One region of the Halomonas sp. A29 genome, then DNA from elsewhere that is predicted to be linked to it. Evidence: predicted binding sites of a transcription regulator. Region 1 holds the regulator's gene; each other region holds the start of a gene.
What was found. Region 1 encodes LexA, which represses DNA repair genes until DNA is damaged. Its sites were predicted from a motif close to TACTGTNTANNTANACAGTA; they were not measured.

Region 2: a site for LexA is predicted at 1,529-1,548, ahead of SPH52_RS05045 (DNA topoisomerase III). Genes of this name have one in related genera too.
Region 3: a site for LexA is predicted at 8,837-8,856, ahead of recN (DNA repair protein RecN). Genes of this name have one in related genera too.

What each region holds. Positions count from the first base shown of each region.
Region 1 covers NZ_JAXQPR010000010.1:74,464-85,082, reverse strand. Annotated here, with positions in the region: gene SPH52_RS18615 (H-NS histone family protein) at 1-104, shown strand, start outside; gene SPH52_RS18610 (ribonuclease J) at 225-1,808, opposite strand; gene purU (formyltetrahydrofolate deformylase) at 2,054-2,908, shown strand; gene SPH52_RS18600 (energy-coupling factor ABC transporter permease) at 2,942-3,613, shown strand; gene dinB (DNA polymerase IV) at 3,616-4,665, opposite strand; gene lexA (transcriptional repressor LexA) at 4,807-5,454, opposite strand; gene SPH52_RS18585 (TetR/AcrR family transcriptional regulator) at 5,653-6,321, shown strand; gene SPH52_RS18580 (L,D-transpeptidase family protein) at 6,321-6,839, shown strand; gene nagZ (beta-N-acetylhexosaminidase) at 6,959-7,972, shown strand; gene SPH52_RS18570 (hypoxanthine-guanine phosphoribosyltransferase) at 8,022-8,600, shown strand; gene SPH52_RS18565 (CoA-acylating methylmalonate-semialdehyde dehydrogenase) at 8,694-10,184, opposite strand; gene SPH52_RS18560 (aspartate aminotransferase family protein) at 10,221-10,619, opposite strand, start outside.
Region 2 covers NZ_JAXQPR010000002.1:356,453-367,071, forward strand. Annotated here, with positions in the region: gene SPH52_RS05045 (DNA topoisomerase III) at 1-1,496, opposite strand, end outside; gene SPH52_RS05050 (ABC1 kinase family protein) at 1,636-2,877, shown strand; gene SPH52_RS05055 (SEC-C metal-binding domain-containing protein) at 2,965-4,782, shown strand; gene SPH52_RS05060 (AmpG family muropeptide MFS transporter) at 4,792-6,159, opposite strand; gene rfaH (transcription/translation regulatory transformer protein RfaH) at 6,339-6,881, shown strand; partial or broken gene SPH52_RS05070 (FKBP-type peptidyl-prolyl cis-trans isomerase) at 6,923-7,428, shown strand; gene ccoM (cytochrome c oxidase subunit CcoM) at 7,584-7,700, shown strand; gene SPH52_RS05080 (hypothetical protein) at 7,859-8,344, shown strand; gene SPH52_RS05085 (diguanylate cyclase domain-containing protein) at 8,338-9,468, shown strand; gene SPH52_RS05090 (lytic transglycosylase domain-containing protein) at 9,476-10,207, opposite strand; gene SPH52_RS05095 (proline--tRNA ligase) at 10,143-10,619, opposite strand, start outside.
Region 3 covers NZ_JAXQPR010000014.1:44,984-55,602, forward strand. Annotated here, with positions in the region: gene carA (glutamine-hydrolyzing carbamoyl-phosphate synthase small subunit) at 1-210, opposite strand, end outside; gene dapB (4-hydroxy-tetrahydrodipicolinate reductase) at 474-1,277, opposite strand; gene SPH52_RS20705 (Clp1/GlmU family protein) at 1,410-2,957, shown strand; gene SPH52_RS20710 (MBL fold metallo-hydrolase) at 2,903-3,373, shown strand; gene SPH52_RS20715 (DMT family transporter) at 3,352-4,284, opposite strand; gene SPH52_RS20720 (DUF2218 domain-containing protein) at 4,281-4,562, opposite strand; gene dnaJ (molecular chaperone DnaJ) at 4,747-5,898, opposite strand; gene dnaK (molecular chaperone DnaK) at 6,004-7,935, opposite strand; gene grpE (nucleotide exchange factor GrpE) at 8,058-8,684, opposite strand; gene recN (DNA repair protein RecN) at 8,906-10,582, shown strand.

The DNA.
Region 1 (10,619 bases):
TCCGTGAGGCCATGAGTGATGCCGGTCTCTCCGTGGAAGATCTCGTGGGGGAACAGCCGCGTCGTCGACGTGGTCGTCCGCCCAAGAACGCCAGCGGTTCGTGAGCCTGAACGGCACGAATCGTCTGCTTGCACAACTCGGGTCGGGGGTGATGCACGAAGTGTCACCTTCGACCTGCTACCCGTACCTCTCCTTACGTCTGGCCGACCAAGGCACGAGCGTGTTCAACGATAAGCCGGCGCTTCCACGGCAATCAACTGAAGGTGGACGTCTGGTAATTGACGCAGGTGTTGCCCCAGCCAGGACGTGATAAGAGGCTGCAGGGCGATCCGGAGTTCAGCCAAGGTTTCCGCTTCGACTTCCTCCAAACGCTCGTCGAGCCACTCGGTAAAGCTGTCTTCATCCATGGCGCTGACGCGGTGGGCGTCCATCATCAGGCGGCCAATTCGTGTCCAGCCCGTTCGGGTCGGGGTGATCGACAGGGCGAGATGCAGAATGCCATGGCGCGATGATCCTCGCTCCGCCGTCAGCCCTGGCAAGGGAGTGACGGCATTCTGACTGACGATGCAAGGACGCTGCGGATGACGCGACTCCAGGCTCAGGCCATCGCCATCGAGCCGGATCAGGTCGCCATTGACCGGCGCCAATGGCGCCTGTATCCCCATCGATTCCGCCAACTCCTGGTGTGCCTGTTGGTGACGACGTTCGCCATGGACCGGCAGCAAATGGCGCGGTTTTATCCAGCCATAGAAAGTGCGTAGTTCGTCCTGGCCGGGGTGCCCCGAGGCGTGAAGCTCGGGGTGATTGAACTCGTCCCATACCGCTACGTCGAGCTGGCTCAGGGCATGCTTGAGGCGCTCGATCTGACGTTCGTTGCCGGGAATTGCCTTGGCCGAAAAGAGGATGGTATCGCCCGCCATCAGTTCGAAGCTGTGGTGCCGGCCGTTTGCCAGTCGACTGAGGGCGGCGCGAGGTTCGCCCTGACTGCCGGTGGCAATGACCAGGATTTCCGAAGGCGGCAGATAGCCAAGATCGCCGACCGGTACCAGAGCCGGCATGTCTTCCAGGTAGCCAAGACCGCGGGCCACCGCCACCATGCGCTCCATGGCTCGGCCCATCAGGCTGACACGGCGGCCGCAGCGCTCGGCAGCTCGGGCTACGGCCAGTACGCGGGCCAGGTTGCTGGCGAAGCAGGTCACCACGACGCGCCCCGCACACTGGGCGAGACGATGCTCGAGCGCCCTGGCCACTTCGCCTTCGCTACGTGAATGGCCAGGCATGGGAGCGTTGGTGGAGTCGCCGACCACCAGATCCACCGGCGCCAGGGCGCGAAACAGTGAATCCTTTACCGGCGGGCCGATCAATGGCTCCGGATCGAGCTTCCAGTCGCCGGTATGCAGTACGCGATAGTCCCCGGCAACGATAAGCAGGGCACAGCTTTCCGGGATCGAGTGGGTCACGGGAAGATAGCGCAGGGTGAAAGGGCCGCTCTCCAACGCTTCGCCGGGTTCGACCACCTGAATGGCGTCGACGGCAAGGCCGCGCTCGTGGAACTTGGCCCGCAACAGGCCGGCCGCCAACGGCGTGGCGTATATGGGACATTGCCATCTGGGCCATAGCCAGGCGGTTGCACCGATATGGTCTTCGTGCCCATGGGTGAGGACCAAGGCCGTGGGGCGAATGCCCAGTGCTTCTGGTGTCTCCAGGCTGGGCACCTGCAGCGGTGTGTCCGGCAGATCCTGGCGGATCATCATGCCGCAATCGACGGCGATCCATTCATTCCCAAGTCCGTAGAGCCCCAGGTTCATGCCGATCTCACCGCAGCCCCCCAGTGGCAGGAAGTGAAGCGGGGAGCGGCGGCGGGGACGAATGGTGGCGTGAGTCGAAAACATCGGCAAATCATGACCAGGCAATGGAAACTTCACTATACGGGAACGTCGCGACCCACCACAAATGCGATGCCGGCAGCGAGTTGGGAGTTGGACGTGTCCCGTATCTGATGAGTTCGCTACAATGCGTGCTCTCTGAATACCGTACGCACCAGGTTGGGTCCATGTCTCATTACTATCGTCTCGTTGTTTCCTGTCCCGACCGCCGTGGCATCGTGGCCCGGGTTTCCGGCTTCATCGCCGGCCACGGTGGTTCCATAACGGAAGCCAGCCAGCACTCCGACCTGGAAGCCGGGCGCTTCTTCATGCGTTACGAGATATTCGCCGACTCCATTGGTATGACGGCTGCCGAGCTGAAGGAGGCGTTCGAGCCCGTAGCCCGCGAGTTCGACATGGACTGGGCGCTGCGCGACACCCGCTATCGTCCACGAGTAGTGGTCATGGTCTCACGCGAGTCGCACTGTCTGGTCGACCTGCTGTATCGCTGGACGGCCGGTGAGCTGGAGGGGGATATCGTCGGGGTGATCTCGAACCACGACGACATGCGCAGCATGGTCGAGTGGCATGGCTTGCCGTATTACCACGTGCCGGTCGCTGCCGACGACAAGAACGCAGCCTTCGACGAGATGGAACGACATGTCGAGGCACTGGAGGCCGATACCGTGGTGCTGGCTCGCTACATGCAGATTCTGCCGCCGCGGCTTTGCCAACGCTATGCCGGCAGGGTGATCAACATCCATCACAGCTTCTTGCCTTCGTTTGCCGGTGCACGGCCCTACCATCAGGCCCATTTACGGGGAGTCAAGCTGATCGGTGCTACCTGTCACTACGTGACCGAGGAGCTGGATGCCGGTCCGATCATCGAACAGGACATACATCGAGTGAGCCACTGCCATACGCCGCAGGACCTGGTTCGCTTCGGACGCGACGTGGAGAAGGCAGTGCTGGCACGCGGCTTGCGCTGGCACCTGGAGGACCGGGTACTGATTCATGGCAACAAGACCGTTGTCTTTGCCTGACCTCGGCAGCTGACCTTTGCAGGTAGTGCATCGATGACCTTTTCAGAGCTGATTCTGGCCCCTTGGCTGCTTATCGCCTGCGGGCTGATCGCACTGTCGATAGTGGCCCTGGCGCTGACCCAGCGTCCTTGGCAGGCTCTGTTGGCCGATCGTGCCCTGCAGCACCGCTGGCTGGCGGCGAGTGTGGCTGTCGTGTTGCTGTGGCAGCTCAGGGCTCAGTCGGTCGACTGGCTGACGCTGCACCTGATGCTGACGGCTTTGATGACACTGATTTTCAAGGCGCCGCTGGCCTTGGTGAGCAACCTGCTGGCCAACCTCTCGCTGGTCTTGCTGGGCAAGGCCGGCTGGCCTCTGCTTGGCGTCAACGTGCTGATTACCGGAGTGATACCGATCGCGATCATGGTGTCGACATGGCGCATCGTGGATCGCTACTTGCCCGATAACCTGATGATCTTTCTCTTCCTGTGCGGTTTCTTCGGTGCGGCGCTGGCTACCCTGGGTACTGGCCTTGCTGGCCTGGCACTGGTGATGCTCGGTGCCGTCGATCCCGAGGCGATCTACCTGGCCAAGGAGTACGCACTCTTCCTGCCACTGCTGATGCCCTCGGAAGCCTTTATCACCGGCATGCTGCTCAGCGTACTGATGGTCTATCACCCCAGTTGGGTCGCAACGTTCAACGACCATCGCTATATCGATACCAAGTGAGTCTATAGCGGCAGGCTGAGCTGTCGCCGCGCGTCGTCCTGCGCCAGTCGTACCCCGACGCCCAGCAGGCGCACCGGGCGTTGGCGTCTGGCCCAGGCCTGCTGCATCAGTGAGGCAAAGGTGTCGGGAGTCGGCAGGCCGCTGCGAGAGTCGAGGGTAGTAAGGGAGAAGTCGTCGAAGCGTACCTTGACGAAGATGCCGGCGATGGGAGGATGGCCATGGCGGGCAAGGCGTGCCTCGAGGCGTTCGCACAGCGGCGACAGCTGGGTGTGGCAGTGCGCCATATCGGGCAGGTCTGTGGCGAAGGTGGTCTCCACGCTGACTGACTTGCGCTCGCGCTCGACACGCACCGGCCTGTCGTCGATGCCCCGGGCCAGCTCGAACAGGCGCCGACCGAACTTGCCGAACTCCTGCAGCAAACGTTCCAGCGGAATGTGCCGGAGATCGTCGCAGGTGGCGATCTCGAGGCTGTGCAGGCGCTTGGCCGTGGCCGGGCCAACGCCGTGCAGCTTGGCCACCGGGAGTTCGCGGAGGAAATCGTCCACTTGGGAGGGGGCAATGACGGTAAGGCCGTCCGGCTTCTCCCAGTCGCTGGCAATCTTTGCCAGGAATTTCGACGGAGCAGCGCCTACCGAGACGGTGATCCCCACACGCTTGAGGCTCTCTTCCTTCAGCCAGCGCGCCATCCAGGTGGCGCTGCCCGAGAAGCGGGTCACGGCGGTGACGTCGAGAAACGCCTCGTCCAGCGAGAGCGGCTCCACCAGCGGCGTCAGTTCGTGAAAGATCTCAAGCAGCTGCCGCGAGGCTTCGCGGTAGCGATCGAAGTCGCCGGGGAGGAGGGTGAGGTGTGGGCACAGGCGCAGCGCCCGCGCCGTAGGCATGGCGGAATGGATGCCGTAGGCGCGGGCAGGGTAATTACAGGTGGAGATGACGCCGCGCCCCTCGGCGCTGCCACCGATCGCCAGCGGCACCTCCCGCAGCGCCGGGTTGTCACGCATCTCCACCGCGGCGTAGAAGCAATCGCAATCGGCATGCAGAATCTTGCGGTTCATTGGTGCGTTGTTCCGCTCAGCTGGAGCGCTTTCTGGGCAATGACCAGACCAGGCGGAGCTCGACGAGGAAGCGGAGTTGACTGAAGTCAATGAGCATTCCGAGGAGAGCCCCAACGCCGTATGGTCGAGGCCAGGAAGCGATCAACCCAAAGCTTGGCCGCTGCCGCCGCGTATAACTCCCACTCCGATGCCCTCGATCTCCAGCGCCTGGTGGCGCAGATCCACTTCGATAGGCGCAAAGTCGGCGTTCTCGGCCTCCAGCACTACGTGATGCCCCTGGCGGTGGAAGCGCTTGACCGTGACCTCGTCGTCCAGGCGTGCCACCACGATCTGGCCGTCGCGTACGCGATCAGTGCGGTGCACGGCCAGCAGGTCGCCTTCGAGAATGCCGGCATCCTTCATCGACAGGCCGCGAACCTTGAGCAGGTAATCGGCGCGCGGGGTGAAGAAGTCCGGGGGCAGGGGGCAATAGCGGTCGATGTGCTCGGCGGCAAGGACGGGGCTACCGGCGGCGACTTCACCAATGATGGGCAGCCCCTCGTTGCCCGGCTCGCTGACGGTGCTGTCGGCTTCCTGGGCCGGCAGGCGGATACCGCGCGAGGTGCCCCGAATCACTCGTATCACGCCCTTGCGTTCCAGTGCGCGCAGATGTTCTTCCGCGGCATTGGGCGAACGGAAGCCCAGCGCGCGGGCGATTTCTGCACGGGTAGGCGGGTAGCCGAGTTCGTTCATGGTCTTGACGATGAAGTCATAAACGTTCTGCTGGCGCGAGGTGAGAGGGCGTGTCATGGCTAACTCCAATGGCGTGACTGCCGTATTGGTCAAGTATACAGCATGGAAGCCCATACAGTAAAAGGTGATGTTTGGGGGCGGCTCTCTTGCTTAGGTCGTTTAAAACGCTCTCGGTTTTCCATACGTTGAGCGATAATGCGTAATGACGTAGACTTTTGTTATGTTTAAAACAGTTGTTTCCAGTGGAAAGTGATCATGGCCCAGACCGATACCGTCACGCGCATCCTCGACACTGCCGAGGTGCTGTTCGCCGAACGCGGCTTCGCCGAAACCTCGCTGCGCACCATCACCAGCAAGGCTCGCGTCAATCTCGCCGCGGTCAACTATCACTTCGGCTCGAAGAAGGCGCTGATCCAGGCGGTCTTCTCGCGCTATCTCGATCCCTTCACGGTGCGCTTCCACCATGCCCTGGATGAGCTCGAGGCGCGTCACGCCGGTGGCATCATTCCGCTGGAGGAGCTGCTGGAAACCATGGCACGCACCGTGCTCGAGGTGCCTGCCGAGAAGCACAGCCTCAAGGTCTTCATGAAGTTGCTGGGGCTGGCCTACAGCCAGGCCCAGGGGCACCTGCGGCGTCATATCCAGGAGGAGTACGGCAGTGTCTTCACCCGCTTTACCGACCTAGTGCGACGCGCCACCCCCGAGCTACCCGATGCCGAGCGGTTCTGGCGCCTGCACTTCGTCCTCGGTACGGTGATCTTCACGCTGTCCGGTCTCGATGCGCTGCGTGACATTGCCGAGAAGGATTACCACGAGCATGTCTCTGTACGCGATTTGATACGGCGCCTGCGACCCGTGGTGGTGGCTGCCATGAACGCTCCTCTGCCGCCGCCTCCCGCCATGCAGCCGGCCAAGGCAAGCTGATGCGAACGCCTCGACTGGACGCATTGCCGCCTCAGGATGGGCGCTGGTTCGAGGTCGATGTCGGTCGCCAGTGCCTCGTCCACTGGCAGGGCGAGCGCCCCTTGGCGGAGTGGCCGGTGTCGACGGCGCTGGCGGGGACGGGCCAGCGCGAGGGCAGTGGATGCACGCCGCTGGGCTGGCACTACGTGCGGGCTGCAATCGGTGCCGATCAGCCGGTTGGCGCCGTGTTTCGCGGCCGACGCCCCACCGGCGAGGTATACAGTGCGGCGTTGGCCGACGCCCAGCCCGGGCGCGACTGGATACTGACTCGCATCCTGTGGTTGTGCGGGCTCGAGCGCAATGTCAATCGCGGCGGCGACGTCGACTCCCAGAGACGCTATATCTATCTACACGGCACGCCGCCGGATCAGCCGATGGGCGAGCCGCGCTCGCATGGCTGCATTCGCATGCGTGACGAGGCGCTGCTGGAGGTCTTCGCGCTGGCATTGCCGGGCACGCCGGTCTGGCTGCATGAATGAACGAGTAGGGTGGTAATCGGGTTCAGGCAGAGCCTGGAACCGGTGTGTCATGGATGGCTGTTGCCGCAAGCGGCTTTAGTCTAGAATCAGCTCCCTTTCAGGCCCCAAGGACACCGATCATGACCCAGACCCTCGGCCCGGTGATGCTCGATCTGGAAGGCACCGCATTACGTCAGGAAGAGCGCGCACTGCTCGAGCGTCCCGAAGTAGGGGGTGTCATCCTGTTCGGCCGCAACGTCGAGCATGCGCGGCAGGTGCGGGAGCTTTGCGACGGTATTCGGCGCGTGCGTCCCGAATTGCTGCTGGCCATCGACCAGGAGGGCGGTCGTGTCCAGCGGCTGCGAGAAGGAGTGACGCGCCTGCCCGCCATGGGACGGATCGGTCGGGACTATGACACGACGCCGGAAGTGACCCTGAGGCTGTGCCTGGATGCCGGCTGGCTCCTGGGCATGGAGATGGCGGCCTGCGGGCTGGACCTCAGCTTTGCCCCGGTGCTCGATGTCGACACCGGCATTTCCAGCGTAATTGGCGATCGCAGTTTTTCCTCCGACCCTCGGGCCGTGGCGGCCATGGCTGGCGCATTCATCAGCGGCCTGCACGAAGCCGGCATGGCGGCGGTGGGCAAGCACTTTCCCGGTCATGGCAGCGTAGCGGCTGATTCGCACCTGGAGTTACCGGTTGACGATCGCCCTCTCGAAGCGCTGCGTCAGCATGATCTGATACCCTTCGCCGAACTCGCCACACGCCTTGATGGCGTCATGCCGGCCCATGTCATCTATTCCGCCTTCGATTCGCGTCCGGCGGGCTTCTCCGGCAGCTGGCTTGGCTTGTTGCGCGAGTCGCTTGGCTTCAAGGGCACCATCTTTTCCGACGATCTCGGCATGGCGGGTGCCAGCTTTGCCGGTACGCCGGGAGAGCGAGCCCTGGCGGCGCTGGATGCCGGTTGCGACATGGTGCTGGTGTGCAATGACCGTGCCGCTGCGCTCGAGGCGCTGGAAGCCTGCCAGGGGCGAACCACACGCCTGACGGCGCGCTTGCGCTATGGTCGGGCACGCCCCGACATCGGGGCGATCGAAGCCTTGGGGCGCTGGCGTCGAGTCCATGCACGCCTCGAGGCCATGGCCTCGCTCTGACCCGCCCTACCTTTTCCTATTCGCTTACCTGCGTTGAGACGAGTCCTTCATGCCCAAGCTCGAAGCCGATTTTCACGAATCCCTGACCACCATGCGCGATGTCATGGAGAACGCCGATTGCCTGATCAGCCATGAGCAGGTCGAACGTGCGCTGGACCGCATGGCCGAGCAGATCACCACCGACCTGGGCGACAAGCTGCCAGTATTCTATTGCGTGATGAATGGTGGCCTGATCACCACCGGCCACCTGTTGACCCGCCTGGGTTTTCCGCTGGAGGTCGATTACCTCCATGCGACTCGCTATCGTGGTGGCCTGCGCGGAGGGGAGCTGTTCTGGCGGGTTTCGCCGGAGATACCCATGGCCGGTCGCCACGTGGTGATCGTCGACGACATCCTCGACGAGGGTGCGACCCTGGCCGCGATACTTGCCTACTGCCGCGAGGCAGGTGCGGCCAGCATCTCCACTGCGGTGCTGGTGGACAAGCGCCACGACCGCAAGGCTGTACCGGGGCTCAAGGCCGATTACTGCAGCCTCGAAGTGGTCGACCGCTACGTGTTCGGCTTCGGCATGGATTACAAGGGCTACTGGCGGAACGCACCGGGAATCTTCGCTCCCAAGGGGCTCTAGGTTCCACAAGCAAGTCCCCAAGATCAAGCCCGGCCTGGTGGCCGGGCTTTCTTTTGCACAGAGATCAATGTTTCAGGGACTCAGGCTAGTGACTCAGGAAGGAAACGAGAACTGTGCCCCTTCGCGGACCCCGGCCGACGGCCAGCGCTGGGTGATGGTCTTGCGCTTGGTGTAGAAGCGCACGGCATCCGGCCCATAGGCGGCCAGGTCGCCGAACAGCGAGCGCTTCCAACCACCGAAGCTGTGGTAGGAGACCGGCACCGGCAGCGGCACGTTGATACCGACCATGCCGACCTGGATGTTGTCGCTGAAATAGCGGGCGGCCTCGCCGTCGCGGGTATAGATGCAGGTGCCGTTGCCATACTCGTGGTCGTCGATCAGCTTCATGGCTTCCTCCATGGAGCCCGCGCGGACCACCAGCAACACCGGCCCGAAGATTTCCTCCTGGTAGCAGGTCATCTCGGGGGTGACACGGTCGATCAGGGTGCCACCGACATAGAAGCCGTTTTCGAAGCCCGACACCTGCACGCCGCGGCCGTCGACGACGATCTCGGCACCCTGGGCCTCGGCGCTGTCGATGTAGCCGCAGACCTTCTCCTGGTGGGCCTTAGTGATCACCGGGCCGAAATCGTTGCCGGCATCGGCGAAGGGGCCGACCTTGAGGCCCTGCATCTGCTCCCGCATCTTGGCGATCAGGGCGTCAGCAGCGGCATCGCCTACGGCGACGGCCACGGACAGCGCCATGCAGCGTTCGCCCGATGAGCCGAAGGCGGCGCCGGTCAGGGAGTTGACGACGTTGTCCATGTCGGCATCGGGCATCACGATGGCGTGGTTCTTGGCGCCGCCCAGTGCCTGGCAGCGCTTGCCGTTGGCGCTGGCGCGGCCGTAGATGTACTCGGCGATCGGCGTGGAGCCGACGAAGCTGACGGCCTGCACGCGCGGATCGTCGAGCAGGGCGTCGACGGCTTCCTTGTCGCCGTTGACGACGTTCAGCACGCCGGCGGGCAGGCCCGCCTCAAGCGCGAGCTCGGCGATGAACAGCGCCGAGCTCGGGTCGCGCTCGGAGGGCTTGAGCACGAAGGTATTACCGCAGGCAATGGCTATCGGGTACATCCACAGCGGGACCATGGCCGGGAAGTTGAAGGGCGTGATACCGGCGACCACACCCAGTGGCTGGAACTCGCTCCAGGAGTCGATGCCCGGGCCGACGTTCTTGCTGTGCTCGCCCTTGAGCAGTTCCGGTACGCCGCAGGCATACTCCACGTTTTCGATGCCGCGCTGCAGTTCGCCCTGAGCGTCGTGCACGATCTTGCCGTGCTCCTGGCCGATCAGGCGGCAGATCTCGTCGGCATGCTCCTCCAGCAGCTGCTTGAAGCGGAACATGACGCGGGCGCGCTTGGCCGGAGGTGTGTTGCGCCAGGCCGGGTAGGCGGCCTGGGCGGCGGTGATGGCTTCCTCGACGGTGGCCTTGCTGGCCAGGCTGACCTGGCCACCGACCTCGCCGGTGGAGGGGTTGAAGATATCCTGGGTGCGCCCTTCGCTGTTGACGCGTACGCCGTTGATCAGATGGCCGAGCGTGGTCATTGCATTACCTCTAGGTAAAACGAGTGTTAGTGGTATTCAGTCGAGTTCGCCAAGGGTTTCACCCAGCACATTCACCAGCCGATCGATCTCGTCGCGCTCGACGATGAAGGGCAGGCCTAGCTGGATGGTATCGCCGCCGTAGCGCACGTAGAAGCCCTTCTCCCAGCACTTCATGGCGATCTCGAAGGGGCGACGGGCCGGCTCGCCGGGGTAACTCTCGATCTGCAGCGCACCGGCAAGGCCGTAGTTGCGAATGTCGCTGACGTAGCGAGTACCCTTGAGGCTGTGCAACGAGGCTTCGAACACCGGACTTATTTCCCGTACGCGATCGATCAATCGGTCGTTCTCGAGCACGTCCAGGGCCGCCAGTGCTGCGGCGCAGGCTACCGGGTGGCCGGAGTAGGTGTAGCCGTGGGGCAGCTCGAGCATGTAGTC
Region 2 (10,619 bases), on a different contig from region 1:
GGGTCGTCGACGTAACGTGCGATGTTCATCATCGCCTTGATCAGGCTGGCATCGGTGAAAGGCTCCGGCGGGCGCGTCTCGCGATCCTCGACCGCGCACGCCGTGACCCGGCAGGCTTCGCCTTCTGTCAGGGGAGGCAGGGGTGGGGCCTCGTCGCGGGTGGTGAAGAGTGGCTTCCAGCCCGGCTGGAGCAACTCCTGGCCGCTGGCACGAAAGCACTCGCCGAGAATGGTGAACTCCGCCTTCACCTCGCGAGCGACCAGTGGCGGATAGAACTGTGCCAGCACGTTGCGTGCGATCAGGCGGAACACGTCGGCCTCGGTGCGCTCCAGCCGCTCGAGTTCGGCCGGTTTGCCGGTGGGTGCCAGGGCATGGTGGGCGCCGACCTTCTTGTCGTCCCACGCCTTGGAGCGCAGCGCAAAGTCGGCGTCGACCAGCCAGCCGCGCAGGGTCTCATCGCTGCCGCAGGCGCTACTCAGGTTGGCTTGCGCCTGGGCCAGGTGCTCCTCGGGGAGGTAGCGGCAGTCGGAACGCGGGTAGGTGATCAGCTTGTGGCGCTCGTAGAGCCGCTGACAGATGTCCAGCACGGCCTGGGCGGAGAGCCCGAAGCGCCGCGCGGCATCCACCTGCAGCGCCGAGAGCGAGTAGGGCAGCGGGGCGGATTGACGCTTCTGGCGGGTATCGAGCGAGGTCAGCCGGCCTTCGGCGCCGGGCAGACGCTCGGCCAGCGCCTGGGCCGGGGCGCGTTCGAGCAGGCGGCCCTGCTCGTCGAGACGGTGGTGATCGCCGGGCTGCCACCAGGCACGCAGTTGGCCAGTGGCCACCGCGAGGTCGGCCCAAAGCACATGAAAGGGATAGGGTCGGAAATCGCGTATTTCGGCGTCGCGGCGTACCACCAGCCCGAGCACCGGCGTCTGCACCCGGCCCACCGAGAGCACGCCATCGTGGCCGGCCTGGCGCCCGGTCAGGGTCCAGGCCCGGGTCAGGTTGATGCCGTACAGCCAGTCGGCTCGGGAGCGGGACTCGGCGGCACGGTATAGCGGTTGGTAGCGGGCATTGTCCTCCAGCCGCGTCAGGGCCCGCTGTACCGCGGGCCGGTTGAGGTCGCTGACCAACAGGCGCGACACCGGCCCCTTCCAGCCCAGGTATTCGATCACTTCCTGCACCAGCAATTGCCCCTCGCGGTCCGGGTCGCCGGCATGCACTACTTCGCGGGCCTGCTTGAGCAGCTTGCGAATCACAGCGAGCTGCCCCCTGGCCTTGGGCCGCGGGCTGAGCTGCCAGCGCGTCGGCAGAATCGGCAGGTGGTCCAGCCGCCACTGCTTGAAGGCAGGGTCGTAGGCATCGGGAGGGGCCTGCTCCAGCAGGTGGCCCAGGCACCAGGTCACCACGGTTTCACCGGCGTGGATGGCGCCGTCCTCGCGGCGCGCACCACCCGGCAGGGCGTCGGCGATGGCCCGGGCAAGGCTGGGTTTTTCGGCGATGATCAGGCGCATGTCACCCTTCCGCTGCTGTCGAGTCGCGTTATTTATGGATATTCTTACAGTAAACGATCTTCAAGGCCAGAGGCCAAAGGCGCCACTGGCGGTACAATTCCTGTAGCCTATGAAAACCGACGGCAGAGGAGAGCACCGTATGCGGGAACGGGGAAGGACACGACGCCTGTTCGGTCTCGGGGCGCGTACCGGCGGGGCTCTGCTGCGCAGTCGGCTTGGTGGCGAGGCCGACTGGCGTGCGCTGGGTGAAGCCCTGTTCGAGGGCTTTTCCGAGCTGAAGGGACCCGCCATGAAGCTGGCCCAGATCATGGCCCAGTGGGACGACCTGCTGCCGCCGGATCTCGCCGACGAGCTGGCGCGCCTGCAGCGCCAAGCCGAGCCCATGCCCTGGGAGGGCATACGGCGCACTCTGATCGATCAATACGGTGAGCTGGACGCCCATTTCCGCGAGATTGAACCCAGACCTTTTGCCAGTGCGTCGATGGGACAGGTGCACCGTGCGGTAACCCAGGACGGCGAGACGCTGGTGCTCAAGGTGCAGTATCCGGGCCTAGCCGACATTCTGGAGGGCGACCTGATCCAGCTCAGGCGCATCATGCGCCTCGGCCGTTGGCTCAAGGTGCCTCAGGCGCGCCTGGACGCCCTGTTCGAGGAGCTCGCCGCCAGCCTGCGACGCGAGCTCGACTACCACGCCGAGGCTTGCGCGCTGGCGCGCTATCGGAAACGCTATGCGCATCTGCCAGGGCTGGTCTTCCCCGAGCCGCTACCTGCACTTTCCGGTCCACGGGTGCTGGCCATGCGCTACGTGGCCGGCACGCCGCTGCGTGAGCTTGAGGGGGCGGACGATGCCGTGCGCCAGCGAGTCGCAACGATCCTGGCCGACTGGCTCACCGAAGAGCTCTTCACCCACGGCGAGCTGCACGCCGATCCCCATGCCGGCAATTTTGCCGTCGATGCCGATAGCCGGCTGGTGATCTACGACCTGGGCGCGGTGATCCCGGTGCCTGCAGCGCACCTCAAGGCGATGATGCAGCTGCTCGATGCCACCCTGGCGGGAGATGCCATGGCCATGGACGATGCCCTGCGACGGCTGGGTGGACGCCAAGGGCAGGGGGCGCCGCTGGCGTTGTATCGCGAATCCGCCGAGGCGGTGGCGCCGCTGTTCGAACCCGGCCCGCAGGACTTTTCCGACGTCAGGGTGCATCGTCGCCTGCGCGACCTTACCCCCAAGGTGTGGGCGGCCATGGATCGCTTGCAGCCCCCGGCGGACGTGCTGCTGTTGTCGCGCACGCTGAACGGTCACTACTGGAACCTGGTGCGCCTGGGGGCTCGCCTCGACATGCATGGCCGCACCCGCCCGCTGCTGGCCTGGGCGCGATGAGCAACCTGTGCACCGCCGGTCTTGTATGCAGCACCGAACCACGCTTCCCTGTTACTATATGCGCCTTTTGAACTGGCGGAGAGTGTGATGCTGGCAGTATGGGTGGAACAGCTGCTGGGCTATGCATCGGGTGCCTTGGCAGCCATCCGTGAGGAGGAGCGCTACCCGGCCTTCATGGCCTGGGCGCGCGAAGAGGGTGCCGAGCTGATGGGCGGCGACATGGCCATGGCCCAGGCGCTCGCGCCCATACTGTGGAGCCAGACTCCGCTCGAACGTGCCGGCTTTACCAGTGAGTCCTTGGCCCGCCCTGGTCGCAACGAACCCTGCTGGTGCGATTCCGGACGCAAGACCAAGCACTGCTGCGGAGCCGTCGCCATGCCCGCCGAAGTGCCCGACCACTTGATGTGGATGCTCTCGCTTCGCGACTGGAAGGGCCCTACGCTCAAGGCTGCCCTGGAAAGTGGCAACGCTCCCGCCCAGGCCCTGCTCGAGGCCGGACTGATCGCCGCCGAAACGGGTCAGCGCGGGCGTGCCCAGCAGATCCTCGAATCGCTGTTCCAGCGGGCCGACTGGTCGCGCCTGCCGGCCCAGGCCGAACCTGCCTTCGAACTGTTGATCGACCTCTATCAGGAGCGCGGTTTCATCCGCAAGCGCACCGAGCTGCTCGACGAGGTGCTCGAGCGCGGCCCGCTGTTCCTTCGCGGCGTGGCCCTGGAGCGGCTGTGTCTGATGCATCTGGACAACGACGACCTGGACAGCGCCCGTTCCGCCTTCGTGCGTGCTCAGCAGGCGCTGCCCGACTCGCCGACCCTGGCCTACATCGAAGCCATGCTGCTGCTGCACGAAGGGCACGAGGAGGAGGCTGCGGAGCGTGCGCGCTTCTGGTTCCGCCGTCTGGCCCGCAAGGGCGAGCTGGAGCCCGACCAGTTGCAGTTCCTGGCCGATCTGGCCGAGAACCCCGGAGCCACCCTGGCTGACCAGTTGCTCAACGCCGAGGAGGACCTGGCGGAGCCGCTGGCCGCCCTGCAGGAACTGCTGGCTGAGCTGCCACCGGCTCCCGGGCTGGACGTGCGCTGCACTGCCTCTGGGGAGCTGGAGTACCATCGCAGCGCCCGCGAGGACACTCTGTTTGCCGCTTGGCACAAGCACTTCCAGGTGGAAGTGGATGACGAGAGCGCCTTGGGTCTCAAGGGTGACCCCTGGGTTCAGGCGGGTGAGTGGCTGCGCGAACTCTGCGCGCACCCCGAATGGCTCGACTCGCCCGGGGTGGTGGAGGCGTTGACCCTCGCCCTGACCAGCCGCTTCGGCAGTTTGCCGTGGATGTCGCCGAGCCTGTTCGAGCCCTTGGCCGACCGTCTGGAGCGCTGGCTCGAGCGGGTCCGTGGCGAGGGTGAGGGGCCGTTTCTGTGGGACAGCGCCGACAACGCCGTGCTGCTGCGTACCGGTCTGGCGCTGGTAGTCGGCATGGAGCGGGGCGCCCGGGAGCGCTCGCGACGCCTGGCCGAGCGGCTGCTGGTGCTCGACGATCAGGACAGCCTGGGCCTTCAGGAACTGGTACTCGATCAGCTGTTGCGTGAAGGGCGCGACCGTGAGGCGCTGGCCGTGACCGAAACCCGGCGCGATGAAGCGCCGGTACTCGGCCTTCTTATGGGGCGGGCGCTGGCGCTGTTTCGGTTGGAGCGTGTCGACGAAGCCAACGAGGCGCTGCGCGAGGTGCGCCGCCACAACGCACATGCGCTATCCATGCTGTGCGCCGAGCAGACTCGCCCAGTGCAACAGGGTCAGGACAGCATCGCCGAGCCCGGTACCCGTGCCGAAGCGTGGCAGTATCGCACGCTGATGCGCGATCAGTGGCGCGCCACGCCAGGCGCCTTGGCCTGGCTGCAGGAACAGATCGACGGCTGAAACGTTGCGTCAGGCCGCACGCGGAGTGGGTGGTGGGACCAGCTCCTTGTCGCGGCTGATCCAGATCGCCAGTGCAATGGCCGGCAGCCCCAAGGCCGTGGCGATGACGAAGAAGGTCGCATAGCCCTCCGCCGCCACCACCAACCCTCCGAAGCCGCTCAAGAACTTGCCCGGCAGCGTCATCAACGACGAGAACAGTGCGTACTGGGTGGCGGTGTAGGCGCGCGAGGTCAGGCTCGACAGAAAGGCGATGAATACCGCGCTGGCGAGGCCATTGGCCAGGTTGTCGCCAACGATGGCCATCACCAGCATCGGCAGGCTCTCACCGGCCAGCGCCAGGGCGGCGAACAGCAGGTTGGTCAGCGTCGCTGCCGCGGCACCCAGCACCAGTATCGGGCCGATGCCGTAGCGTGCCACCAGCAGCCCGCCCATGATGCCACCGCAGATGCTCATGGCAATGCCGAACACATTGGTGACCTTGGCGATGGTTTCCAGCGAAAAGCCCATGTCGATGTAGAGTGGATTGGCCATTGACGCCATGGCCAGGTCGCTGATGCGGAACACGGCCACGAATACCAGCAGCCACAGCGCCTTGAGCCGATGTCGGGAAATGAAATCGGTGAAAGGGCACACCACCGCGCCGATCAGCCAGGCACCCAGGCGGCGTAGGTGGCGCGGTTTGCCGCGAGAGGCGCGAATGAAGGCGCGCACGCGCGGCTCGTGGATCAATTGGGTGGTCAACGACAGGCGCTTGGGCTCCGGGCGCAGCAGCACGGTGATCACACCCACGCCGACCAGCAGGGCCATGGTCAGATAGGCGGCCTGCCATGAGAACCAGGCGGCCATGTACATGGCGCCGGCCCCAGCGGCCAGCAGGCCGCCGCGATAGCCGATGATGTAGGTCGAGGCCATGGCCGCCTGGATGTCATCCGGGGCCGACTCGATGCGGAAGGCATCGATGGCGATGTCCTGGGTGGCCGAGCCGAAGGCCACCAGCAGCGCAAAGGCGGCTACCAGCGTCAGGTTCTGCTGCGGGTCGAGGCTTGCCAGGCCGACCAGCCCGCTGGCAATCATGGCCTGGGCCAGCAGCATCCAGCCGCGCCGTTGGCCAAAGGTAGGTGTCAGCACGGGCAGGGCCAGGCGATCTACCACCGGGGCCCAGAAGAACTTGATCGAATAGAGCATGCCGATCCAGGAGAAGAAGCCGATGGCGGCCACCTGGACACCGTCACTGCGCAGCCAGGCAGAGAGAGTCGAGAACACCAGCAGGAACGGCAAACCGGCCGAGAACCCCAGGAAAAGCATGGTGATGACAGGGGCCCGTAGGTAAATGGCCAGGGCGGCTCCCCAGCTGCGCTGAGCGGTCGGGGTGATCATGCGTGGCGATACTCCTCGGTGTGACAATGGCCAGGGGGGCGGCCCGAAGCCGGCAACGATGCTAGAATGGCCCACCGCTCGGCGGAGGTGGGCGGCCCAGGCGGACCCATCGTCCGGCCGCTCGATTGTTGCAGAGCCCCGGCATCGATGCCAGCAGGATATCCCGGTAGGAGGCCGTCATGAACCACAGCGAACGTCAGCCGATCGAAGAAGAGAACGATAGCCTGCCGCGCTGGTACGTCGTTCAGTGCAAGGGAGGGGAGTCCTTCCGCGCTGCGGAGCATCTGGCCAACCAGGGCTACGAGCTGTTCCATCCCATTCTGCAGGTTCAGAAGAAACGGGGTGGCAAGCTGGTATGGCTGGACGAGCCGCTGTTTCCTCATTATCTGTTCATTCATCTCGACCGTATCGCCAGTAACTGGCGGCCTATTCGCTCGACCCGCGGTGTGCTCAAGATCGTCACCTTCGGCGATCACCCGCTGCCTGTCGATGACGAACTCGTTGCAACGCTGCGTGAACATGGCGTGCAAGGTCAGGAGAGCGTGGCCAACGTCTATTTCCGTGCCGGCGAGAAGGTAGAGATCACCGAAGGGCCATTCAAGGATCTGCAAGCGGTCTTTGCCAGCCACAAGGGGGATGAGAGGGCGATCGTGCTGCTCAATCTGCTCAATCGCCAGCAGCAGTTGGAGATGCCCGTGGCGAACCTGCGCCCGCGGACGTGACCGATGGCCCGAGCCTTGGCAACCGAACGAAGGAGGCCCTCATGAACATTGCCCCGCAGCGGGTCGTGACTCTCCACTATGTGCTCAGCGACGCTCGAGGGCAGGTGCTCGACGACTCGCGGGCGCGCGCCAAGCCTCTCGAATACCTGCATGGTCACGACAACATCATGGCCGGTCTCGAGCAGGCCCTGACGGGCCACGAGCCCGGTAGCCGACTGAGCGTCACGCTGCCACCCGAAGAGGCCTATGGCGAACGCAGCGAGAAGCTGGTACAGGAAGTCGCTCGCAGCGCCTTTTCGCAGGACGACCTGGCGCCCGGCATGCGCTTCCAGACACCAGGCGATGATGGCCCCCAGATCGTCACCGTACTCGAGTTGCGAGCCGACAGCGTACTGATCGACACCAATCACCCCCTGGCCGGGCACACACTGAGCTATGCCGTGGAAGTCCTCGACGTACGTGAAGCCACTCGCGCCGAACTGGCCAAGGGGCACCCGCTGCCGCCGATATTGCCCTCTCCCAGGTAGAAGATCGCAAGCTTTCCTAGGGAAAGCGCGAGTGAACCCCCTTGAAAACTGACCTGTATCAATTCTCCATGCGTCGTTCCCGGTGCCCGAGATGAAATTTGATGCAGGTCAGTTTTCCCACGTCATCAACGGGCTAGAGTGAACCCATCACATCAGGTGACGGGGAGAAACCACCATGTACTGGGATGACGCTGTAATTTTCGGACTGGTAACCGTCGCGATGATGGTCGCTTTCATGGCAGGTTGGATCGGCTTCGTCATTCGCGACCATCGTCGCAAGCGCAAGCACTGAACCAGCCTGTAGAGCAAGTCGTCAGGGGAGGGGGGAGTTTTCCCCCCAGTAGCCGGCCCAATTGGGCCGGCATTTTTTCGTGGTAGACTCCGTCGGTAACGGTACGTCAATGGGCGCTATCGGCACGAGAAGAAAAAGAAGAACGAAGGGAGTCTGCTATGTCTTGCCTGGGTTACCGCATACGTCAATGCGCACGGGGGCTGCTGCCGGGTTTCCTGCTGCTCGCTTCGGCCGTTCTGGCCAACCCCGAAGAACTGCTGTTGCGCGACGCAGAGCGCGAAACCGCGCTCCCGGTGGAAGAGGTGCGTGCCCGGGCCGACGTCGAGTTCCGCTTCTACGACCCCTATCTGGCCGACGAGGTCGAAATACGGGGGCTCGTCTTCCGTGACCTGTTGGTCGAACAGTTTGGTCGGGTGCCGCCACAGCTCCATTTCGAAGCCTGGGATGACTATGACGTGACCCTGGCCGGCTGGGACGATCCCAACTGGATTCTCGTGACCCACCAGGATGGCGAGCCGATCAGCCTGCGTCAACGCGGCCCGCTGCGCCTGGTCGAGCGCGACTATGGCCGTCGCGACCCCGCCAACCTGCGCAATTTCAATGATTGGGTCTGGATGATTCGCAGCATAGAGGCGGTATGGTAGAACCCGTACGCCCCTGGCGGCGTCACGTACGCTGGCTGTGGCTCAGCCTGATGAGCTTCACCGCGCTGATGCTGTTGATCGCCTATCAAACGCGCTGGGTCTACCCCGAGATCCACGCCTATTTCAGCCAATCGGGCAACCTCACGGGGCAACAGTTGGCTACCCGCGCCCGCGGCTACCTGCAGGAAGGGCTCGACCTGTTGTTGACTCTACCCAGCGATGCCGACACTCGCCAGCAAGCCCATTTCCAGATCAAGCTGGCCTACAGCCTGTTCGACATTGGCCTCTATCGGCGTGAATACGACTGCACCGGGCCAAGTCTGGCGGCCATGGACAACCTGCTCTTGCGTTTGCAGGGGGATGGGCCCGTCCAGGTCTCACACTTGCGCGAAAGCCTGTTGGAGCCGATGCGTTGCTTGACGCAGATAGAAATGCACCAGCTCGACAGGCGAAGCGCCGTCACTTCGGAGTTCGTCGACAAGACCCGCCACCACCAGGGGCAGGTACTGGTTGGCAGCCTGGTGATCTTCGTGCTGGGTCTGGGATTCTGGTTCATGCACGAGCTTCAGCGTCGCCGCGCCGCCAAGTCAGCCCGCGAGAGTCTTGAGTGGATGACCCGAGCCTTGCGCGACCCCTTGACCGGGGTCGGTAACCGCAGCGCCCTGCATGACGACGTGGTTGCTTCCCAAGGGCGGGCCATGGGCATGCTGCTGGTCGATATCGATTACTTCAAGCAGTACAACGATAGCCTGGGTCATCCCGACGGCGATCGGCTGCTGCGCCGTCTGGTCCAGTTGATCGAGGATACCCTGGTGCACGAGGCTAGGCTCTATCGAATGGGAGGCGACGAGTTTGCCGTACTGTTCGACTGCGTCGATGACGAGGCCCTGAGTGAGACCTGCCGGAGCGTCGTCGAGGAGCTGCGTGCCGCCGATATTCCACATCCGTCCCACCCTCACTCCTCGCACGTCACCTTCAGCGTGGGGGCCGTGCGTTTCAACGCCTCTCATGCCGAGCTGGACGCCGCCTATACCGCCGCCGATGCAGCGCTATACCAGGTCAAGACCGAGGGACGCGACGACTGGGCGATAGCCACGTTGGACACCAGCAGGGTAGCTGGCTAAGGCCGAATCAGCGCGCAAGCCACCAGTGATCGGTCCAGGCGCGCATGACCCGTTCGGGGTACCAGGTCTGACCTAGGCTGCCGTTGTAGCGGGCCAGGGCGCGAGTTAGGTCGCCGCGCTCCACGGCCAGGTAGTGGGCAAGTATCGTGCAGCCGTAGCGCAGGTTGAGCCAGGGGTCCATCAGGTCGTCGGCCGTGCGGCCCAGTTCACGGATCCAGAACGGCATGATCTGCATCAGCCCTACCGCGCCGGCTGAGGAGACGGCATCGGTGCGAAAGGCGCTTTCCACCTGGATGACCGCGAGGACGATTTCTGGAGCCAGTCCGGCCAACCGGGCCTCGTGGTAGATGCGGGTGAGCATCTCGCCGCGCAGGGCGTCGTCGCGCACGAAGCGTGCGAGCCTGGGTTCCATCTGGCTCATCCACTGGCGTGCCGCCCATACCTGATCCGCTGATGGGGGGGCGCTGACCAGCGTATCGAGGGTCTGGCGCAGCGAAGGGGGGATGTCGGGCTCCACCCGAACCCGCTGGGTGGATGACGCCTGCAGGGCAACGGGCAGCATGTCGAGAAAGCCCGCTTCCCCGGTGTCGATTTCCTCTCCCTGTTCCAGCGCTGAAGCCGGCAGGGTGCCAATCAGACTGGCCGCGACCAACAGCGTCGCGGCCAGCCGGCGATCAGGCCCCGATCCGCTCGCGCAGGAACTCGACGATGCTGTCGGCCGGTACCATGGTCGCTTCACTGTCACGCCGCCCCTTGTACTCCAGTTCGCCGTTGTCCAGCCCGCGGTCGCCGACCACCAGGCGGTGAGGAATGCCGATCAACTCCTGGTCGGCGAACTTCACCCCGGGGCGGAGGTCGCGGTCGTCCATCAGCACGTCGATACCGGCCGTGGTGAGGGCCTGATAGAGCCGCTCGGATTCTTCTCGCACGCGCTGGGACTTGTGGGCGTTCATCGGCACCAGGGCGACCTGGAAGGGGGCGATGGCGTTGGGCCAGATGATGCCGTTCTCGTCGTGGTTCTGCTCGATGGCAGCCGCCACCACGCGGGTCACACCGATACCGTAGCAGCCCATCCAGGGGTGAGCTGCCTTGCCGTTGTCGTCGAGCACTGTGGCGTTCATCGCCTCGGAGTACTTCTTGCCCAACTGGAA
Region 3 (10,619 bases), on a different contig from region 1:
GACGTCCTCGGCGTTGACGCCGGTGTTACCGATGTGCGGGTAGGTGAGGGTCACGATCTGTCGGGTATAGGAAAGATCGGTGAGGATCTCCTGATAGCCGGTCATGGCCGTATTGAACACCACCTCACCGCTGGTTCGCCCATCGGCGCCGATGGCCGTACCGTGAAAGATGCTGCCATCCTCCAGGGCCAATATCGCGGGTCTGTTCAATGCGGGGCTGTTCAAGACAAGGGTCCTCCCATGCTGAAGCGAGCCTGAGGGGCGCAGGCTCGGCGGCTATCGTCACTGCGACAGATTCGGCTCGTAAAAAAGCGGGACGAAGCCGATAAGGAACCGGTTTCATCCCGCTTGTTGTCTTTGCTCGGGGGCTGGCCACGCAACAAGCGCGCAGTGTTGGACTGCTGTATTTCAGGCGCCCGGCCAAAATTTTGGAGATGTTACAGGATTCGATCTCATTTGGCTACCGCGATGGCTCACAAACCCAATACATCCTGCATGGCATAGCGGCCGGTGCCTTGCTCGGCGACCCAGCGCGCCGCACGCACCGCGCCCTTGGCGAAGGTCATGCGGCTCGACGCCTTGTGGGTGATCTCGATGCGCTCGCCCTCGGTGGCGAACATCACCGTGTGTTCGCCGACAATATCGCCGGCGCGCACCGTGGCGAAGCCGATCTCCTTGTCGGCCCGTGGCCCGCACTGGCCGACACGCTCGAACACGCCGTGCTCCTTGAGCGTACGCCCCAGCGCCTCGGCCACCACCTCGCCCATCTTCAGCGCGGTGCCGGAGGGTGAATCGACCTTGTGGCGATGGTGGGCCTCGATCACCTCGATGTCATAGCCTTCGTCGCCCAGCGCCTTCGCCGCTGTCTCGAGCAGCTTCAGGGTCAGGTTCACCCCCACGCTCATGTTGGGGGCGAAGACGAAGGGCAGCCTGTCACGATAGCCATCGAGTTCGGCCAGTTCGTCGTCGGAGAGCCCGGTGGTGCCGATCACCATGCGCTTGCCGTGCTCGGCGCAGAAGGCCAGGTTGGCCAGCGTCACCTGGGGGGCGGTGAAGTCGATCAGCACGTCGAAGTCGTCGACGATGGCATCGAGCGAATCCACCGCGGCCACGCCCAGCTTGCCGAGGCCTGCCAGCTCACCGATGTCGGCGCCGGCCAGCGTGCTGCCCGGCTCGACGATGCCGCCGGCCAGGGTGGCACCGGCATCCTGCTGTACGGCGTTGACCAGGGTGCGGCCCATGCGGCCGGCGACACCGACGATGGCGATACGGGTCATGCGGACTCCTGCGAAATCTGACGAGTAGGGATCGAGGCAGTATATCAGAGCCAGGGCTCGCCTGGCCGAGCGCTTGGGCAGCGACGGCGGAATCGCCCACACTGGGCATGACGACACCACACAAGGAACGCCATGTCTGAGCCGATGCCGCCCGACACCCCCCGCACGGCTGCCCTGCTCGAGCTGCTCGAACGTCATCCGCGCGCGCTGCTAACCGGCCCGCCTGGCAGCGGCAAGAGCACCCTGGCGCGAAGTGCGGCGGCAGCCCTGGCCGAGCGCGGCCAGGTGTGCCGCTGCCTGGCCGCCGACCCCGGCCTGCCCGGCTTCGGCCCGCCCGGCGCAGTATGCCTGGGGCGCTGGAATGAGCGCCTGGGCGACTGGCAGTTAGAGGCCATCGAGGCGCTGGCCACCCTGGACAGCGCCCGCTTCCGCCTACCGCTGACAGAAGCCGTACGCCGCATGGCCGCGCAAGCCGACGAGGGGCCGCTGCTCATCGACGCCCCCGGCGTGGAGCGAGGCATCGGCGGCGCCGAGCTGCTGCCGACCCTGGCCGGCGCCGGCCGGGTGAGTGCCGTGGTACGCCTGGCGCCGGCGCAGGTGAGCGACCCGTACTCACATGAGCGCGCCGCCCTCGGCCTGGCGACGCTGAGCCTGCCTGCGCCCCCTCAGGCGCGCCACCCCGGGAAGCAGCAGCGTCGCCTGTGGCGCACCGCCGCCTGGGATGAATACCTCCACAGCGCCGAGGCGCGGGAGCTCGACCTGTCGGCACTGACCATCGTCGGCGCCCCTCCGCCCGGCGACGCGCCTCATGCCTGGCCGGGGCGCCAGATCGGCCTGCTCGATGCCGGCGGGGCGACTCTGGTCATGGGCGAAGTGTTCGCTCTGGTGGGAGACCGGCTCACCGTGCGCACTCCGCCCCTGACGGGTACGCCGCGCACCCTGTTGATTCGCGATGCCCGGCGCAGCGCCGAGGGACAGCTCGGCACGGCGCGTCATCATCCTCACTCCTCGTCCGCATCCAGTGAAGAGCCGGCGCTCTCGTACGCCCTTCAGGAGAGCGCCACCGGCCCCCGCCCGACACTTCGCCTCGATGGGGTACGCGCCACACTGGCCAATGGCGTGTTCGGTGACCCGCTGCTGCATCTGCGGCTGCGTCATCGCAAGCGCAGCCTGCTGTTCGACCTGGGCGATCCTGGTCGGCTCCCGGCGCGGCTGGCCCACCAGGTCAGCGACGTTTTCATCAGCCACGCCCACTTCGACCATATCGGCGGCTTCCCGTGGCTGCTGCGTTCACGCATCGGCGACTATCCGCCGTGCCGGATGTATGGGCCGCCAGGGCTGGCCGGGCACCTGGATGGTTTCATGCGCGGCATCCTGTGGGATCGCGTCGAAGAGAAGGCGCCCCGCTTCGAAGTCTTCGAGCTGCACGGGGAGCAGCTGGCCCACTATCGCCTGGTCGCTGGCCAATCGATGAAGGCCCTCTCGCCACGCGAGGTCGGAGACGGCGTACTGCATCAGGAGATCGGCTTTCGCATACGCGCAGTCACGCTGGATCACGGCACGCCGGTACTGGCCTTCGCCTACGAGCCCGACACCCAGGTAAGGTCCGCAAGGAGCGTCTGGAGGTGCACGGCTGGCTCCCTGGCCCGTGGCTCGGCGAGCTCAAGCTGCGCGTACTAGCCGGCGAGAACGAGGCGATGATCCCACTGCCTGACGGCAGCCAGCGGACGGTCGCGGAACTGGCCCAGCTCCTGCTGCTAGCGCAGCCCGGGAAGCGTCTGGTCTATGCCACCGACTTCGGCGACACCCCCGCGAATCGCGAGCGCCTCCTCACGCTGGCCCACGGCGCCCAGCTGCTGCTCTGCGAGGCCTCGTTTCGAGAGGACCAGGCCGAGCAGGCCAGGCGAACCGGGCACCTGACTGCCCGCGCCTGCGGCGAGATAGCCGCCACAGCCGGAGTTGACCAACTGGTGCCGTTTCACTTCTCGCGCCGCCACGTCGACGACGTGGGCGAACTCTACGCCGAGATACGCCGCCATTTTCCGCGCCTGGCCGCCACACCCGGCAGCGAACCCTATTCCGAAGACCTGGATTGACACTTCTGGGCACCCTTGCCGTTCTGGCGCAACAGCATGCCGATGGCGGCCAGCACCAGCGCGCTGCCCGGCAGCCACTGCCAGCCGATCTGCTCGGGGGCGGTGGCGAACAGCAGCAGCATGGAGACGAAGGGCACCATGTAGCCGTAGGCGGTCACGGCACCGGGCGTGAGCACGGCGGTGGCTCGCTGCATCAGCCAGAAGGTGAGCGCGCTGGAGAAGAGCCCCAGATAGACCACCAAGATAAAATCCTGCCAGCGCATACCGGTTAGTTCAGCAGCGGGTTCGATGGCAAGACCCAGCAACCCGATGGCCAGCCCCCCCAGCCCCAGACTCCAGAAGGTACGCACCGCCGCGGACTCTGGCAGCCACTCCCGGGCCAGGCCCCACTTGCTCAATACCGGATAGAGCGCCGACGACACGCAGCCGAGGAAGAACACCGCCTCACCCACGCCGAGCTGCAGGCCCTCACCGTGGCTGAGCGCCTCGGCGAAGGCGAGCGCCAGCGCCCCACAGGCCCCAAGTGCAAGAATGGCCGGCAACTGCCAGTTAAGCCGCTCGACGCGAAACCCGAGCCCCAGCAGATAGGCCAGCAGCGGCACGGTGACATAGAGCGTGGCCATGGAGAGCGCAGTGGCATGATGGGCGGCCCAGAACATGGCACCGAAGAAGCCGGCCAGGCACAGCCCCATCAGCGCATAGAGCGGCAACACCTGCCATGGTGGCAGGAAGTCGGCCGAGCGCCGCGCCAGCCACCACAGCCCGGCGCAGGCAACGGCGAAGCGCAGGGCGGTCAGCGACAGCGGCGGCAGCTCGCTCATCAGCCCCACCGCGGGAAACGACAGCCCCACCAGCAGCGCCCACAGCAGCATGCCCAGGTGGGCGAGGCGGGGCGTGATGGGTGCGCTCAATTTTCCCAGACGATCGCCAGTTCCTCGTCGCCCGCCATGCGCTGCAGGTGGGAATCCACCACGCCCTCAAGGCGGTCGAGGCTCTCCTCTTCCAGCGCCTCGATGGCCACCAGCAGCTTGCCCGGCTCGACGCGCATCACGCAGGAGCCCTCCTCGAACACCACGCGGCTCTCCTGCTCACCCTGCTCCACCTCCAGCTTGTGCGCCCAGTGCTTGCACAGCCGGTTCATCACCCTCGCCCCAGACTCGGTGGCGATCTCGGCACGCGACATCGGCATTGAAACGATCTCCATTCGTATTGGAGCCAACAGACTAAGACGCCCATCGGGGCGATGCCAGCCCCGTCTCGTTCAAGTATCGCAACATCATGTTCGACAAATGCGGCCAAGACACATATCGGCAAGCAGAAAAAAGCCCCCGATGCTTTGAACACCGGAGGCTAGCGAACCTACGTGGCGAAATTTAGGGCTTCATGTCCTCGAAGAACTTCTTCACGCCGTCGAAGAAGCCGCTCTTCTTGGGTGAGTGGTGGGCGCTGTTGCTGCCCCCCAGGCTCTCCTGCAGCTGACGCAGCAGGGTCTTCTGCTCCTCGCTCAGGTTGACCGGGGTCTCCACCACCACCTTGCACAGCAGGTCGCCGGGCGGGCCGCCGCGCACCGGCTTGACGCCCTTGCCGCGCAGGCGGAAGAGCTTGCCGGTCTGGGTCTCGGCGGGAATCTTGAGCTTGACCCGGCCGTCCAGCGTGGGCACTTCGAGTTCGCCGCCCAACGCAGCATCGACGAAGTTGATCGGCACCTCGCACTGCAGGTGCTTGCCATCGCGCTGGAAGATGTGGTGCGGCTTGATCGCCACCTGCACGTAGAGGTCCCCGGGCGGGCCGCCGTTGACGCCGGATTCGCCCTCACCGTTGAGACGAATGCGGTCGCCGGTATCCACCCCGGCGGGAATCTTCACCGACAGGGTACGGGTCTCGCGCACGCGGCCCTCGCCGTGGCACTTGTGACACGGCACCTTGATGTGCACGCCGCTACCGTGGCAGGTGGGGCAGGTCTGCTGCACGGCGAAGAAGCCCTGCTGCATGCGCACCTGGCCATGGCCGTTACAGGTGGGGCATGTCTCCTTGGTGGAGCCCGGCTCCGCACCGCTGCCGTCGCAGCGGCTGCACTCCACGTGACGCGGCACGCGAATGTCCACCGTGGTGCCGGCCACTGCGCTCTCGAGATCGAGTTCGAGGTTGTAGCGCAGATCGCTGCCGCGCTGCGGTGCATGAGGGCTGCGCCGTCCGCCGCCGCCACCGAAGATATCGCCGAATACGTCGCCGAAGATGTCGCTGAAGCCACCGGCACCGGCGCCGCCGAAGCCACCGCCGCCGAAGCCACCGGCCTGGCCGTCTACCCCGGCATGGCCGAACTGGTCGTAGGCAGCGCGCTTCTCGCTGTCGGAAAGAATCTCGTAGGCCTCGGAGACCTCGCGAAATTTTTCGGCCGCGGTGTCGTCATCCGGGTTGCGGTCCGGGTGATACTTCTGCGCCAGCCGTCGGTAGGCCTTCTTGATGTCTTTGGTGTCGGCCCCACGCTCTACGCCGAGCACCTCGTAATAATCGCGTTTGGACATGGGTCCATGCGCCTCCTGGTCTAGGCAGCTCTGCCCGATCCGCGGAAACGGCAACGCGGGAGTCGTCCCCCCGCGCTGCCGTCGTCCGTGGCATCGCCTTGGCGATTACTGCTTCTTCTGGTCGTCGTTGACTTCTTCGTATTCGGCGTCGACCACGTCGTCTTCCGATTTGGCGCCGGCCTCCTGACCTTCACCACCGCCCTGCTGGGCAGCCTCGGCCTGAGCGGCGTACATCTTCTGCGCCAGGTTGCCGGAGGCTTCGGTCAGCTTGTCCAGCTTGGCCTGGATGTCGTCCTTGTCGTCGCCCTTGAGGGCCTCCTCGAGCTCGGAAGCGGCCGTCTCGATGGCCTGCTTCTCCTCGTCAGTGGCGTGCTCGCCGGCTTCCTGCACGGTCTTACGCGCCGCGTGGACCATGCCGTCGGCCTGGTTGCGCAGGGCCACCAGCTCCTCGAACTTCTTGTCCTCGTCGGCGTGGGCCTCGGCGTCGCGCACCATTTGCTCGATCTCTTCATCGGTCAAGCCGCTGGAGGCCTTGATGACGATCGACTGCTCCTTGCCGGTTGCCTTGTCCTTGGCCGACACGTTGAGGATGCCGTTGGCATCGAGGTCAAAGGCGACCTCGATCTGCGGCACGCCGCGCGGCGCCGGCGGAATGTCGGCCAGGTCGAAGCGGCCCAGCGACTTGTTCTGGCCAGCCTGCTTGCGCTCGCCTTGCAGCACGTGAATGGTCACGGCCATCTGGTTGTCGTCCGCGGTCGAGAAGGTCTGGGTCTTCTTGGTCGGGATGGTGGTGTTCTTCTCGATCAGCGGCGTCATCACGCCGCCCAGGGTCTCGATACCCAGGGTCAGCGGAGTGACGTCGAGCAGCAGCACGTCCTTGACGTCGCCACCCAGTACGCCGCCCTGAATCGCCGCACCCACGGCCACGGCCTCGTCCGGGTTGACGTCCTTGCGCGCCTCCTTGCCGAAGAAATCGGCGACCTTCTTCTGCACCAGCGGCATGCGGGTCTGGCCGCCGACCAGGATCACGTCGTCGATCTCGGAAGCGGACAGGCCGGCATCGGACAGCGCGGTCTTGCACGGTCCCAGCGAACGCTGCACCAGCTCTTCCACCAGCGACTCCAGCTTGGCCCGGGTCACCTTCACGTTGAGGTGCTTGGGCCCGGTGTTGTCGGCGGTGATGTAGGGCAGGTTGACGTCGGTCTGCTGGGCGCTGGAAAGCTCGATCTTGGCCTTTTCGGCGGCTTCCTTGAGGCGCTGCATGGCCAGGTTGTCGCCAGTCAGGTTGATGCCGCTGTCGGACTTGAACTGGTCGACCAGGTAGTTGATCAGCGCCATGTCGAAGTCTTCACCGCCCAGGAAGGTGTCGCCGTTGGTGGCCAGCACCTCGAACTGGGTCTCGCCATCGACGTCGGCCACTTCGATGATGGAGATGTCGAAGGTACCGCCACCCAGGTCGTAGACCGCGATGGTCTTGTCGCCGCGCGATTTGTCCATGCCGTAGGCCAGCGCCGCCGCGGTGGGCTCGTTGATGATGCGCTTGACCTCGAGACCGGCGATGCGACCGGCGTCCTTGGTGGCCTGGCGCTGGCTGTCGTTGAAGTAGGCCGGCACGGTGATGACCGCTTCGGTGACCGGTTCGCCCAGGTAGTCCTCGGCGGTCTTCTTCATCTTCTTCAGCACTTCGGCGCTGACCTGCGGCGGTGCCAGCTTCTTGCCCTTCACCTCCACCCAGGCGTCGCCGTTGTCGGCCTCGACGATGCCGTAGGGCACCATCTTGATATCCTTCTGCACCACGTCGTCCTTGAAGCGACGACCGATCAGGCGCTTGATGGCGTACAGGGTGTTCTGCGGGTTGGTAACCGCCTGGCGCTTGGCCGACTGCCCCACCAGCGTCTCGCCATCATCGGTATAGGCGATGATGGAGGGCGTGGTGCGGGTGCCTTCGGCGTTCTCGATCACCTTGGCGCTGTCGCCGTCGAGCACGGCCACACAGGAGTTGGTGGTCCCCAGGTCAATACCGATGATGCGTCCCATAGGAAATCCTCGAAAATTCGTTTGCCTTGAATCCATCTCAGCGGCATCTGCCGCGGTTGACGTCTATCTGGGGGGCGGTGAACGGCTTTTCAAGCCCCGCCCCCGTTTTCATCCTCTCGGCCTCAGCCGGCGGCCTGACTGACCACCACCATGGCCGGGCGCACCAGGCGACCGTTGAGCAGGTACCCCTTCTGGATCACTTCCATCACGCTGTTGGGTTCGAGCTCCGGGTTGGGCACCATGGCCATCGCCTCGTGGAACTGCGGGTCGAACGGCTCGCCGGCCGGCTCGACCATCTCGACGCCGAACTTGGCCAGCACGTCGTGCTGCATCTTCAGCGTCATGGCCACCCCTTCGCGGTGAACGTCGCTGGCATCCTCGCCCATGGCATCCAGCGCCTTTTCCAGGCTGTCGACCACCGGCAGCAGCTCCTTGACGAAGCGCTCCAGAGCGAACTTGCGTGCCTTCTCGGCTTCCTGCTCGGCGCGGCGACGCACGTTCTGCGCCTCAGCGGCGGCACGCAGCGCCTGGTCCTTGGCTTCGGCCAGGCTCTGCTCCAGCTCCTCGACCTGCGCGGCAAGCATGTCGGCCTCTGGATTGTCGCTCTCCAGCGCCGGCTCCTCGGACGCTACCGCTTCGTCATCCGCCATGATGACATCGTCCAATTCACCTTCCATCGGTTCCGGCCGGGCCTCTTCCTCGCGCCTTGCCAGCTCGTCGTCAAGCGGGGTCTGGGGTTCTTTAGCCATGCGCATCTCCTGAAGCAACGTCGGCCCAGCGGGGCCGGAAATATCGAATCGGCAAAAGCCTTGAAGGTCTGCCGCCTATATGGGGGTCCTTGCGCCAATCTCAAGACGTCAAGCGCCAACGATATCCTCGTGTATTGAGAGCGAACCTGAACTACTGTATAAAAACTCAATTAATGTGTATGGATATCCAGCCAACAGGATACCGATCGCCGGGAGGTCCCATGCTGACGCAGCTTGCCATTCGCGATTACGCCATCGTCGAAACGCTCGATCTCGAGCTTGCCGGTGGCATGACCGCCATTACCGGCGAGACCGGGGCCGGCAAGTCGATCCTGCTCGGCGCCCTGGGGCTGTGCCTGGGCGAGCGTGCCGATGCCGGCAGCGTACGCCACGGCTGCGAGCGCGCCGACCTCTCGGCACGCTTCGATATCGCCGCACTGCCGGCTGCCCAGGCCTGGCTCAATGAGCGCGAACTCCCCGCCGACGACTGCCTGTTGCGCCGAGTGGTGACCGCCAGCGGCCGCTCCAAGGCGTGGATCAACGGCCAGCCGGCCACTGTCACCGACCTCAAGGAGCTGGGCGAACGCCTGGTCGAGATCCACGGCCAGCACGCCCACCAGCTGCTGCTGCGCGAGGAGACCCACCTGCGCCTACTCGACGACTTCGCCGGCAATCGGGCTGCCGTGGGCGAGCTTATCGAGACCTTCCGCCGCTGGCAGGCGACCCGCCGCCGCCTGAAGCAGCTGACCGAGAGCGGCGACGAGGTACAGGCGCGCCGCCAGCTGCTGCGTTATCAGGTCGAGGAACTCGATCTTCTGGCCCTGGGAGATGGTGAGCTCGCCACCCTGGAGCACGAGCAGGAGCAGCTCGCCCACGCCGAGGAAACCCTGCGCGAGGCACAGTTTGCCGCCGAATGCTGCGACAGCGACGAGGGCGGCGTGCTGGCCCTGATCAACCAGGCAATGCAGCGGCTCGACCCGCTTCCGGGCAGTGATCGCGGTGCCCTGGCCGACGTACTGGGCATGCTGGGCGACGCCCGCATCCAGGTCGAGGAAGCCGCGCGTGAGCTGCATCGATTCGCCGACGCCACCGAACTGGATCCGGAGCGCCTCGCCTGGGTCGAGTCGCGTCTGGGTGAGGTGCACCGCATCGCGCGCAAGCATCACGTCATGCCCGAGGAGCTTCCTGCGCTTCACCACCGCCTGCAGACCGAGCTGGAGAGCCTCGAAGGTGGCGAACACGACCTCGAGGCGCTGCGCGCCGAGGTTGAAAGCCTGCGCGATGCCTGGCGCGAGCAAGCGCGCAGCGTCGGCGAAGCCCGCCGCCAGGCGGCGGAAAAGTTCGGCAAGGCGGTGCAGGAGCAGCTCGCCTTCCTGGCCATGGGCAAGGCACGCTTCGAGGTGGAAGTGGAGACTCGCCAGTCACCTCAGCCGGACGGCATGGAGGAAGTTCGCTTCCTCATCAGCGCCAACCCCGGCCAACCGCCGCGGCCGCTGACCAAGGTCGCCTCCGGCGGCGAGCTGTCGCGCATCAGCCTGGCCATACAGGTGGTCGCGGCACGCCATTCGACCATTCCCAGCCTGGTGTTCGACGAGGTGGACGTGGGTATTTCGGGCGCTACCGCCGAGATCGTCGGGCAGCTGCTGCGCCGGCTCGGCGAGAATGGCCAGGTGATGACCGTGACCCACCTGCCCCAGGTGGCGGCCCAGGCTCATCACCACCTGCACATTGCGAAGCAGGCCAAGCGCAACACCACCCTGACCCACATGGCACTGCTCGATGAAGCCGGCCGGGTCAGCGAGCTGGCGCGTATGCTGGGCGGGGTCCATCTTTCCGACCGCACCCTGGCCCACGCTCGCGAGATGCTCGATGCCAGCCAGCAGGGTGCTTCCCACTGAGCCAGGCCCACAAGCGAATCGGCCCCGATCGATGATC